One region of the Serpentinimonas maccroryi genome, then DNA from elsewhere that is predicted to be linked to it. Evidence: predicted binding sites of a transcription regulator. Region 1 holds the regulator's gene; the other holds the start of a gene.
What was found. The regulator FNR, encoded in region 1, switches genes on or off when oxygen is low (the NO sensors DNR and NnrR bind a similar motif). The targets are predictions, from matches to a motif close to TTGATNNNNATCAA.
Positions count from the first base shown of each region.

Region 1 (6,126 bases):
CGCCGCCACCAAGTCGAACACCTGCTCGGCGGGCTGGATGCGGTGCACGGCCTTTTGCACCGTGGGGTCAAAATCCTGCACGCCAAAACTCAGGCGGTTGAAACCCAGGCGGTGCAGGTGCTCCAGCCGCGCAGGGGTCACGGTGCGCGGATCGACCTCGATCGAATACTCGCCCCCCGGCACCAGCTTGAAGTGGCGCTGCACCATCGCCACCAGATCGCTGAGCTCCTCGTCCGACATGAAGGTCGGGGTGCCGCCGCCGAGGTGCATCTGCGACACGCTGTGGCCCGAGCCCAGATGGCGGCACTGCAACTCGAGCTCGCGCGTGAGGTAGCGCAGGTACTCGGCCGACTTGCTGTGGTGCTTGGTGATGACCTTGTTGCACGCGCAGTAGTAGCACAGCGAATCGCAAAACGGGATGTGGACATAGATCGACAGTGGCAAGGCCAGCGAGCCGGCATGGCGCTGGCGCAAAGCCTGCACATAGTCTTGCTCGCCAAAGGCTTCGACGAAGCGGTCGGCGGTCGGGTATGAGGTGTAACGGGGGCCGGGCACGTCAAAACGCCGCAGCAACCCCTCGTCGATGACAGGTTTCACTAAAATTTCTCCTGGTGCGAGAATATGCACCGAACATCCCCCCTCACCCTTGACCTGAGTCAAGTCGAGCCCATTTTTTGTTTTCTTTGACGCGCGCCCCACACGGCAGCACATGGGTTAAGCTTCGCGCACTATTTGGCCGCGCTTACATGGATATTCAGAGCATCAAAGTCGCCTGTTCAGGCTGCAATCTGCGCGAGTTGTGCTTGCCTATGGGGCTCAAACCGCAAGAGCTGGAGCATCTCGATCAGATCATATCGAATCGGCGCCGCATCAAACGCGGAGCGTCCCTGTTCAGCGCGGGCGAAGCCTTCACCGCACTGTACGCGGTGCGCTCGGGTTTTTTCAAGACCTGCATCACCAGCGCCGACGGGCGCGACCAAGTCACCGGTTTTCAGATGATGGGCGAGATCATCGGCATGGACGGCATCGTGCACGACCAGCACGCCTGCGACGCGATCGCGCTCGAAGACGCCGAGGTCTGTGTGCTGCCCTTTGACCGCATCGAGCAACTGTCGCGCGAGTTCAGCGCCTTGCAGCACCATGTGCACAAGATCATGAGCCGCGAGATCGTGCGCGACCAGGGCGTGATGCTGCTGCTGGGCACCATGCGCGCCGAGGAGCGGCTGGCGGCCTTTTTGCTCAATTTGGTGCAGCGGCTGCACGCGCGCGGGTTTTCGCAGTCTGAACTGGTGCTGCGCATGACGCGCGAAGAGATCGGCAGCTACCTGGGCATGAAGCTCGAGACCGTGAGCCGCACCTTTTCGCGCTTCATGGAAGACGGCATCATCGACGTGCGCCAGCGCTACGTGCTGATCAAAGACACGCAGGCGCTGGAGCGGCTGGTGAACCCGCCGATGCGCAACTAGGGGCCTAGGCTCTGCTCGTGTGCCACGAGGCGCCGCTTTGCAGGGCACCCTACTGCCGTGGCGGCGGGACCTCGGGGCTGGCAGCGTGGTTGCGCGCTTCGCGTGCCGGGCGCAGGCTAGCCAAGTAGGTGGCGCGCTGTTCGGGCGTCATCATCTGCAAACGGCGTTGATCAGCTGGCACCATGGGCGCATTGCGGTCCAGCACCGGGTCGCGGTTTTTGACGGCGGTGACGACCAAGGCGAGCGACAGCGCAATCGATGCAGCCGGCAGACCAAACACCAACCACGTGTAAGGCTCACGGTACCAAGGGGCAGGCTTGGTCGGGGCTGGGGCGGCTTGGGCAGTGCTCATGGTATTTGAGTGTAGGTCTGGAGGCTAAAAGTTCAGGCGCAGGCACAAAAAACCTGTGTGGCTGCAACGGTGTTCATTGACGCGGCATCATAAAGACCGAGTCTTGGCGCACCGTCATGGGTTCGGCACCCAAAGATTGCACCTCGAAGTGGATCGGGTGCATGCCCGGCGCGCTGCTGCCCGGCGGCACACGAACCGTCACCGCCAGCGCCCGCGCACCCGTAGGCGCGAGGGAGAATTCGGTCTCGGAGATCACTTGCAAACCCGGCAAACCGTGCACCACCAGACGCAAGGGTTGCTCTTGCTCGGTGGCGTTGAGCATGCGCAGCGTGTAAACGTTTTCCACGTAGCCTTGTTGCACCACACGCGACAAAATGGTCGAGTCGCGGATGACGTCGAGCTTGAGCGGTGTGCGCAGGTACAAACTGGTGAACAGCGCCACGGTGATGAGCAGCAAAATGGCACCGTAGGCCAAAACCCGCGGCCGCAGCACGCGGCGCCACATCTGGGCCGAGGTCCAGCCCTGCTCGAGCCCGTTTTGCGTGGTGAAGCGCACCAAGCCCTTGGGGTAACCGACCTTGTCCATGACTTGATCGCAGACGTCGGCGCAGGAGCCGCAACCTATGCATTCGTACTGCAAGCCCTTGCGGATGTCGATGCCGGTGGGGCAAACCTGAACGCAGAGCGAACAATCGACGCACGAGCCCAATTTGAGCAGCGACAGATCGGCTTGGCGCGAGCGGCGGCCACGCGGCTCACCGCGCTGCGCATCGTAGGTCACGACCAGGGTGTCGCGGTCGAACATCGCGCTCTGGAAACGCGCGTAGGGGCACATGTGCTTGCACACCAGTTCGCGCATGTAGCCGGCGTTGCCGTAGGTGGCAAAGCCATAAAACAAAATCCAGAAGCTTTGCCAAGGCCCGAGCTCGGCCTGCCAGACCGCCAGCCAGAGCTGTTCGATGGGGGTGAAGTAACCCACAAAGGTAAAGCCGGTCCACAAGCCAAAGGCGATCCATAGCAGTTGCTTGAGGGTTTTTTTGCCGTATTTCTCCAGCGTATGGCCGGATTGATCGAGCCGCATGCGGGCCGTGCGGTCGCCTTCGACCAGCTTTTCCATCCACAGATAAATTTCGGTGTAAACCGTCTGCGGGCAAGCAAAACCGCACCACAGGCGTCCGGCCACGGCCGTAAACAGGAACAAGGCCAGGGCCGAGATCACCAGCAGACCGGTGAGGTAAATCAGGTCGTGCGGGTAGAGCACGAGGTTGAAGAGGTAGAAACGCCGCTCTTCGAGGTCAAACAAAACAGCCTGCCGGTTATTCCATTGCAACCAGGGCAGGCCATAAAAAACGATCTGTGTCAGCCAGACCATGGCCCAGCGCCAGTTGGTAAAGAACCCCGCGACGGAACGTGGGTAGATCTTTTGCCGATCGGCGTAGAGCGATATCTCGATTTCGTCTGGTCTGGCGGCTGAGTTGCCGCCATCCGGTTGGGTGCTATTTGACAATTGAGGAACGACGCCGAATCGGTTTTATTGCGGAGGGTTGGATTTGGCCCACACGTAGCCGGTCAACACATGAATCTGCTGCTCGGACAGCAACACGTTTTGCGGCGGCATGACGTTCATGATACCTTCGTTGATGCTGCGCACCACGGCATCGACCCCAAAACCATGCAGCCAGATGTCGTCGGTCAGGTTGGGGGCACCGATCAGATAGTTGCCCTTGCCTTCGGCGCCGTGGCAGGCGATGCAGGTGGCAAAGTTGGCCTTGCCGGCGGCTGCCCGCACGCTGTCGTGCGGCGCGCCCGAGAGGCTCAACACGTAGTGCGCCACGTTGAGCACGTCTTCGGGCGAACCCACGGCTTCGGCCAAGGGCGGCATGACCGCTACCCGACCTTGGGTGATCGAGACTTTGATGGCCTCGGGGTCGCCACCCCAAATCCAGTCTTTGTCGGTCAGATTGGGGAAGGTCAGGCTGCCGCGGGCGTCGGCGGCGTGGCAGACGGCGCAGTTGTTCATGAACAGGCTTTCGCCGATCTGCATCGCAACCGGGTCAGCGGCCAGCTGTTGCACCGACATCTGCGCGAAGGCCTCGAACTTGGGCGCCACCCTCGCCTCGTTGGCTGCGCGCTCGGCCTGGTACTGCCCCACCGAACTCCAGTTGAGCAAACCGGGAAACTTGCCAAACATCGGGTACAGCAGGCCATAGACCAAGGCGAAGACCACGGTGATGATGAACATCCAGACCCACCACTTGGGCAGCGGATTGTCTTTTTCGATGATGTCCTCGTCCCAGACGTGGCCGGTGGTGTTGTCTTTGGTCGGGGTAACCTTGACCCGACTGGCGTACCAGAGCAGGCCCAAGCAGGCCAAGATGCTGATGAGGGTCAGCCCAGCAACGTAGTAATGCCAGAAATAGCTTGTGAAGTCGCTCATGATGTTTCTCTTGTGAGTGAGTGCGCGGCTTAATCTTCTTTGAAGGGCAGTTGGGCGGCGTCATCGAAACGGCCCTTGTTGTGCCTGGACCACGCCCACCAGACGATGCCCAAAAACACCACCAAACTGACCACGGTCACTATGCTGCGGTAATCGTTGATATCCATGCTCGCCGCTCCTGGCCGCCTCAGCGAACCGAAGTACCCAGAACCTGCAAATAGGCAATCAGAGCATCCATCTCAGTCTTGCCCCGCACCGCGTCGGCGGCGCCTGCCACCTCTTCGTCGGTGTAGGGGTGCCCGAGCAGCTGCAATACCCGTAAGCGCGCTGGCATGGCGTCGGCGTTGACCATGCGGTCGGCCAGCCAAGGGTAGGCGGGCATGTTGGAGTAGGGGCGCAGCGAGCGCGGATCCATCAGGTGCTGGCGGTGCCATTCGTCGGAATAGCGACCACCGATGCGGTGCAGATCGGGGCCGGTGCGCTTGGAGCCCCACTGGAACGGCCGGTCATAGACGAACTCACCGGCGAGCGAGAAGTGGCCGTAGCGCATGGTCTCGGCATGGAAGGGGCGAATCATCTGCGAGTGGCAAACGAAGCAGCCCTCGCGGATGTACACATCTTTACCCGCCAGCTGCAGCGCGGTGTGGGGCTTGAGGCCCTCGACCGGCTGCGTGGTCGATTTCTTGAAGAACAGCGGCACGATTTCAACCAGACCGCCGATGGAGATCACCAGCAGGATGAGCACGATCATCAGGAAGCTGTTGGTCTCGACCTTCTGGTGCGACATGCCCTTGGTGGAGGGGGTGTTGTTAGCCATGTTGATGCGCTCCTCAGGCGTGGGCAGGTGAAACCGCTGGAATCTTGATTTGCGGCACGGGGCCTGCACGCAAGCCCGCGCGGACCGTCATCCAGACGTTCCAGGCCATGATGCACATGCCGGCAAAGTACATGGTGCCGCCAATCAGGCGGATGGCGTAGAAGGGATAGCTGGCACGCACCGATTCGCTGAAGGTGAAGGCCAAGGTGCCGTCGTCGGCCAAGGCACGCCACATCAGGCCTTGGGTGACACCGGCAATCCACATGGAGGCGATGTAGATCACGATGCCGATACAGGCGATCCAGAAGTGCAGCTCGATGGCGTTGATCGAGTACATCTGCTTTCGCCCAAACAAGCGCGGGATCAGGAAGTACAGCGCACCCATGGAGATCAGGCCGACCCAACCCAGCGCACCCGAGTGCACGTGGCCGATGGTCCAGTCGGTGTAGTGGCTCAAGGCGTTGACGGTCTTGATCGACATCATCGGGCCTTCGAAGGTCGACATGCCGTAGAACGACAGCGAGACGATCAGGAAGCGCAGGATCGGGTCGTCGCGCAGCTTATGCCAAGCGCCCGAGAGGGTCATGATGCCGTTGATCATGCCGCCCCAAGACGGTGCCAGCAGGATGAGCGAGAACACCATGCCGATGGATTGGGTCCAGTCGGGCAGCGCGGTGTAGTGCAGGTGGTGCGGGCCGGCCCACATGTAGGTGAAGATCAGGGCCCAGAAGTGGACGATCGAGAGCCGGTAGCTGTAGATCGGGCGCTCAGCCTGCTTCGGGATGAAGTAGTACATGATGCCCAAGAAACCAGCGGTGAGGAAGAAGCCGACCGCGTTGTGGCCATACCACCATTGGATCATGGCGCTTTGCACACCCGAGTAGAGCGAGTAGGCGTGCAGCAGACCGGTGGGCACGGCCAGGCTGTTGACCACGTGCAGCAGCGCCACGGCCAGAATGAAGGCGCCAAAGAACCAGTTGGCGACGTAGATGTGGTTGATCTTGCGCGTGGCCAAGGTGCCGAAGAACACGATCGCGTACGAGACCCAAACCGC
Region 1 is NZ_AP014569.1:1,307,209-1,313,334, forward strand. Features, by position in the region: gene hemN (oxygen-independent coproporphyrinogen III oxidase) at 1-597, opposite strand, end outside; gene fnr (fumarate/nitrate reduction transcriptional regulator Fnr) at 747-1,466, shown strand; gene SMCB_RS06030 (hypothetical protein) at 1,516-1,818, opposite strand; gene ccoG (cytochrome c oxidase accessory protein CcoG) at 1,892-3,325, opposite strand; gene ccoP (cytochrome-c oxidase, cbb3-type subunit III) at 3,350-4,255, opposite strand; gene SMCB_RS06045 (CcoQ/FixQ family Cbb3-type cytochrome c oxidase assembly chaperone) at 4,285-4,422, opposite strand; gene ccoO (cytochrome-c oxidase, cbb3-type subunit II) at 4,443-5,072, opposite strand; gene ccoN (cytochrome-c oxidase, cbb3-type subunit I) at 5,086-6,126, opposite strand, start outside.

Region 2 (6,126 bases), 450 kb from region 1:
TCGCGTCGGGCAGCAGCGAGGGGTCGGCCACCACGGAGCGCCGAGCCGCGTCGAAGCTGGCGAGGTTGTAGGCCAGCATCATCATGAAGCCCCCCAGCGACTCGACCCCGGCCATGATCAGGGTGGTGGTGGTGAGCAGCACCTCGCGCTCGTCGAGGCGGTCGCCGTCGATTTCGGCCATGGCGAAGTGGCTGATCAGGTCGTTGCGCGGCTCGGCACGGCGCAAGGCGATCACTTGCGCGGCGTAGTTTTGCATCCATTGGTAGGCGGCGATGTGCTCGGGGCCCTTGGCGCGGGTGCGGGCATCGCTTTGCACCATCAGCACCGCGTGGTCGCGCACTTCGTGCTCGGCCACCAGCGCTTCCTCGCCCATCGGCAGGCCGAGCGCGCTCATCAACACCTTGACCGTGAATTGCGACGACACGTCTTTGAAATCGAACTGCGACACGCCGCGCAGCTGGCCAAACACCTGCTGCGCCACGGCGCGGATCGGCTCTTCGAGCGCCTGCAGGTTGCGCTTCATGAAGGCGTGTTGCACCAGGGCGCGCAGGCGGTCGTGCCGGGGTGGGTCGGAGCTGCCCAGGGTGGCACCGGCGCGGCCCGGCAGTTCGGTCATCAGGTTGCCGCTGGCGCTGGAGTACGTTTGCCAGTCGTTGAGCGCGCTCACGATGTCCACATAGCGCGACAACACCCACATTTGCGCCTGCTCGCTCCAAAAGCATGGGTGTTCGTCGCGCAGTCGGCGGTAGTAGGGGAACGGGTCGGCGTCGATCGCCGGCGCATAGGGGTCGAACTGGAAGCTGAACATGGCGCGGGTCTCCTGCGTGTGCTGGGCCTTCTGGGGCCGGCTTGGTGTTTTGTTTGGCTTTGCTTGATTGCTCGGCCAAGGCCCAAACTGTAGGGCCGAGAGGGCTTTGAAGGCGTGCAAAAATCTAGGCGATTGCTGGTACTTTTGAATCAAAATGCAACCATGACCGATCGCTCCTTTGTGCGCCCCTCTGTGCCATCCCTCGCATCTGGCCGGCCAGCGCCGCAGGGCCCAAGCCGGAGCAATGGCGCTGGCGTTCCCAGCCAATCGGCCGACTTGGCCGGCCCACCTTGGGCCGGCGGCAGGCACATCCCCAGTTTCGCACTCTATGGCGAGGCGGCGTCGCTGGGGCAGGAGTTGCTGCACATCGAAGAGGTGCAGTCGCGCAGCCGCCTCTACCATTGGGAAATCCAGCCGCACACGCACCAGGGGCTGTACCAAGTGCTGTGGCTGTGGCGCGGCCAGGCCGAGGTGCTGCTCGACGAGCACCGCAGCGCAGCGCAGGCGCCGGCGGCTATCGTGCTGCCACCCAGTGTGGTGCACGGCTTCCGCTTTACCCCCGAAACCGATGGCCGCGTGCTGACGCTGAGCGCACGCTGGCTGCTCGAGGGCGAGACGGGGGCGCTTGGAACGGCCTTTCAGGAGCTGTTTGCCGCCCCGCGCCTGTTGCACTTTTGGGCCGAGGAAGCTGTGGCGCAGCGGCTCGATGCGCTGTTTCGGGAGCTCACGCACGAGTTTCAATGGCCCACCGGGGCGGGCGGCTCGCCGGTGCTGGGCTGGCTGGCGCGGGCGCTGGTGTGGCGCCTGGCACAGGCCAGCGCGCAACAGCGCCAAGCCGCCCCGGCGGGCACGCGGGCACACCAGCACCAAGCGCTTTTCACGCGATTTTTGCTGCTGCTGGAGCAGCATTTTCTGGAGCACTGGCCGCTGCAGCGCTACGCGGAGCGGCTGGGGCTGTCGCTGCAGCGCTTGAACCGCCTGACGCGCAGCGCCAGTGGCCGCAGCGCCCTCGAGTTGGTGCACGAACGGCTGACCCGCGAGGCTTGTCGGCGCCTGCTCTACATCGCCGCACCCGCTGCCAGCTTGGCGCTCGAGCTCGGTTTCGACGATCCTGCGTATTTCTCGCGCTTCTTCAAGCGCCGCACCGGCCAGAGCCCGCAACAGTATCGGCAGGCGCAGCGGCAAGCGGTGCAGGTGGTGCGGACTGTTGCGCAGCCACCCCCGGCTGGGGGCTGAGCAGGGCCGGCACCAGCGCCTCGATCTGGGCGCGCAGCCAGCGCTGCGCCGGGTCGTGCTGGTGCCGCAGGTGCCACACCAGGTACATCGGCAACGGCGGGCAGGCCAGCGGTGGGACGGCGCTGGCCAGGCCGCGCAGCAGGTGGCGCTGCAGCAAGCCGGGGGCGGTGGCGAGCAGGCGGCTGCCGGGTAAAAACGAAGCCAGGCCGGCAAAACCAGGCACCAGCACCCGAAAGCGTCGCTGCACCCCGCGCCCGAGCAGCCACTGGTCAAAGTCCAGGGCCCGGTTGGGCTCATAGACCACGGTGGCGTGGTCGGCAGCCAGGAATTCGTCTAGGTCGCGCGGGGCGGCGCGTTGGGTGGGATCGTAAAACACCCGGTAGGCGTCTTCAAACAGGCGTTTTTGCACGATGTCGGTGCCATCGGGCGGTCGCGGACTGAGCACGAGCTGGCAGTGTTGCTGGCGCAGCAGCTCCAAGCTCGGGATGCCCGACGGAATCACGTGCAGCCGCACCTTGGGGGCCAGGTGTTGCAAGCGCTGCAACAGCGGCGGCAGCAGCAAGTCGCGCTGCAGATCGTTGGCCGCCACGGTGACGCTGCCCTCCCACAGGACCGGCTCGAAGCGCTCGCGCCGTGCAAAGCGCTCCATTTGCTCCAGCAGCGCCTGCGCCGGTTCCAACAAAGCCTCGGTGCGCGCCGTGGCCACGATGCCGCGCCCAGACTTGACAAACAGCGGGTCGCCTACGATGGCGCGCAGCCGATCGAGCTGGTGGCTCACCGCCGACTGCGTCACCCCCAAGCGCTGGGCGGCGGCGGTCACCGAGCCGGTTTGCGCCACCGCCACCAGCAGGCGCAGCAAGCGCGCATCGAGCGCGTACCAATCAAAATCATTCATGGGTTGCATGATGACTCCTTGCTTGATCGAAGTCAATTCATGCGCCACACTGGGGCACCCGCTAGAGCCAAAACGGTCTGCGCCCAAGCCGTGCTCGACCGCCCTTGCAGACCACACCACCCAGGAGTCCAAGAATGAGCAGCCCAGTATGCAATCAAAGCGTCACCCGCAACCCCAGCGATCCCAGCGCCCCCCGCGATACCCATGACATCCCCGGCACGACGCCGTTTGACGGCGCGCTCGCCCAAAAGGGCTACGCGCTCAACAAAATGTGTTTTTCGTTCAATCACCAAGCCAACCGCGAGGCCTTTGTCGCCGACCCCGAGGGCTACATGGCGCGCTACGGCCTGAACCCGCAGCAGGCCGAGGCGGTGCGCTCCAAGCAGGTGCTGGCGCTGCTGCAAGCCGGTGGCAACGCCTACTACCTGGCCAAATTTGCCGGCATATTTGGCCTCAACATGCAAGACATCGGGGCACAGCAGACCGGCGTGAGCAAGCCCGAGTTCATGGCCAAACTGGCCGCGGCCAACCAGCAGCCCGACTGGCCTGCGGCCAAGCTCGGGGTCTAGCGCTAGACCCTGCGCCACCCCCAACCCCATTTTCCCTATAGCGCCTCAAGGAACCTCATGGCAACCCTACTCGGTGGCTTGGCCACTTCGCACATTCCGGCCATCGGCAACGCATTGGCCAAAGGCTGGCAGCAAGAGCCCTACTGGAAGCCCTTTTTCGACGGCTTCCCGCCCATCCACCGCTGGCTCAATCAAGTGCGCCCCGAGGTGGTGGTGGTGTTCTACAACGACCACGGGCTCAACTTCTTTCTCGACAAAATGCCGACCTTCGCCGTCGGGGCCGCCGCCGAGTACCACAACGCCGACGAAGGCTGGGGCATCCCGACGCTGCCGCCGCTGGCCGGCTGCCCGGAGCTGTCGTGGCAGATCATCCGGCATCTGGTGGCGCACGAGTTTGATGTCGTGACTTGCCAAGAGATGCTGGTCGATCACGCCTGTACGCTGCCGTTGAAGCTGTTTTGGCCCGAATACGAGGTGGCCCCGGTACAGATCGTGCCGATCGACATCAACACCGTGCAGTTCCCACTGCCCACGGCGCGGCGGGTCTATAAGCTGGGCCAGGCGGTGGGCGAGGCGATCCAGCGCTGGGACAGCGACAAACGGGTGCTGGTCATGGCCACGGGCGGGCTGAGCCACCAGCTCGAGGGCGAGCGCGCCGGCTTCATCAACAAGGCCTTCGACCAGCAGTTTCTCGAAAGCATGGTCTCCAACCCCGAGTGGGCAACCCAGTTCAGCGATCTGGAACTGGTCGAACGGGCCGGCACCCAGGGGGTGGAGCTGCTGATGTGGCTGGCCATGCGCGCCGCCCTGACGCGCGGCGGGGCTGGGGTGCGCAAGGTGCACAGCAACTACCACATCCCGATCTCGAACACCGCCACCGGGGTGATGGCACTGGAGTGTCTGGCCTGATCAAGGCGCAGCGCTGCCGACCGGGGCAGCTCCCTGGACGAGTTCCCGGGGGGCCACCAGCGGGCAGGTGAGGGTGAAGCGGGCCCCTTGGCCCGGGCTGCTCTCGAGCGCCAAGCGTCCGCCCAGCACCCCCGTCACCAGGTTGTGCACGATGTGCAGGCCCAGCCCGCTGCCGCCCTGGCCCAGCCGGGTGGTAAAAAAGGGCTCGAACACGCGGTCTTGTAGGTGCGGCGCAATGCCCTTGCCGTCGTCGCTCACGCTGAGTGCGAATTGCTCGCCCTCGAGGGCCGATGCCTCGATGCGGATGCGGCCGCTGGCGCGCCCTTGCAGCCCGTGCACCCAGGCGTTTTGCACCAGATTGGCCAGCACCTGCCCGAGCGGGCCGGGAAAGCTGTCGAGCCAGATGCCGGCGGGCACCTCGACCTCGAGCGCATAGGGGCTATGCTTGAGCATCGGCTGCAGGGTTAGCACGATTTCGTGCACCAGTTCGGACAACTGAAACCGGCGCCGCTGCGAACTGGCCTGGTCCACCGCCACCTGTTTGAACGAGCTGATGAGCTCGGCGGCGCGCTCGAGGTTGCGCGTGGCGATGTCGTCGGCCGTGCCCACTTGTTGCACAAAGGCGTCGAGCTCGCTGCGCCGCAGCCCCTGCTGCAGGCGCTCGCGGAACTGACGCAGGCTCTCTTGTAGCGTGCTCGTCGCCATCAGGGCGTTGCCGATCGGGGTGTTGAGTTCGTGCGCCACCCCGGCCACCAGGCTGCCCAAGGCGGCCAGTTTGTCGGCTTGGACCAACCGGTCTTGGGTGGAGCGCAGTTCGTTCAGGGTGCGTTGCAGTTCGTTATTGGCCTGTTCGAGGCTCTGGGTGCGCTGCTGCACCCGGTCTTCGAGCTCGCTGTTGAGGCTGCGCAGCTCGGCTTCCAGCCTTTTGATTTCGCTGATGTCGATGTCCATGCAGACGAAGCGCACTTCGTCCGCCTGCTGCCCAGGGATCGCAAAGGTGGTGGAATAAATCCAGTGCAAGGCGCCGTCAGCGCCGCGCAAGGCGCCCTCGAAGGGGCCGAAGGGTTCGCCGGTGCGGGCGATGCGCTCCAGGATGGCTTCGAAATCGGCCTGTTGCTGGGTGTCGTAGTACAGATCGACCGGCCGCTTGCCTATGGCCTGAGCGCGGCTGTAGCCCAACATGCGCTCCGAAGCCGGGTTCCAGTCCACCACCCGGCTGTCGCGGTCGTAGATCTGCACCGCCACCGTGGGCCCGAGGTCGATGATGGCGCGCAGTTGCTGCTCGCGGCGGCGCACTTCCTGCGCCATCTGGCTCAGGCTGTGTTCGAGCTGCTGCACCTCGGCGATGCGGCTGCGCGGCGTGGTGGCCTCGTAGTCGCCGCGCGCCAGCGCCTCGGAGTAGTCCACGCTGCGGCGCAGGTGGCGCCCGATCCGGGTGGCCACCAGCAGGTTGAGCAGCAAGCCAAAGCCGATCGCAAACAACACCACCACAGTGCTCAGAATGGAGGCCGCACGCTCCGTAGCCCGCGCCCGCTCCAGCGGTTGACCGGCAAAAACGACCCACCCGAGGCGGTCGAGGCGCATGGCGTAGCCTTCAAACGCTTTACCCTGGTGCTCGATGCGGCCATGAGACCGTGCCGAGTCAAGGGCGCCAGCAATGGGCTCCAGGTGGGCGATGTTGCGCCGGTGCAGGGGGTCGAGCGGGTCGG
Region 2 is NZ_AP014569.1:860,991-867,116, forward strand. Features, by position in the region: gene SMCB_RS04090 (cytochrome P450) at 1-808, opposite strand, end outside; gene SMCB_RS04095 (helix-turn-helix domain-containing protein) at 1,085-2,044, shown strand; gene SMCB_RS04100 (LysR family transcriptional regulator) at 1,941-2,948, opposite strand; gene SMCB_RS04105 (protocatechuate 4,5-dioxygenase subunit alpha) at 3,074-3,508, shown strand; gene SMCB_RS04110 (class III extradiol dioxygenase family protein) at 3,566-4,417, shown strand; gene SMCB_RS12940 (ATP-binding protein) at 4,418-6,126, opposite strand, start outside.
Region 2: a site for FNR is predicted at 2,962-2,975, ahead of SMCB_RS04105 (protocatechuate 4,5-dioxygenase subunit alpha). Genes of this name have one in related genera too.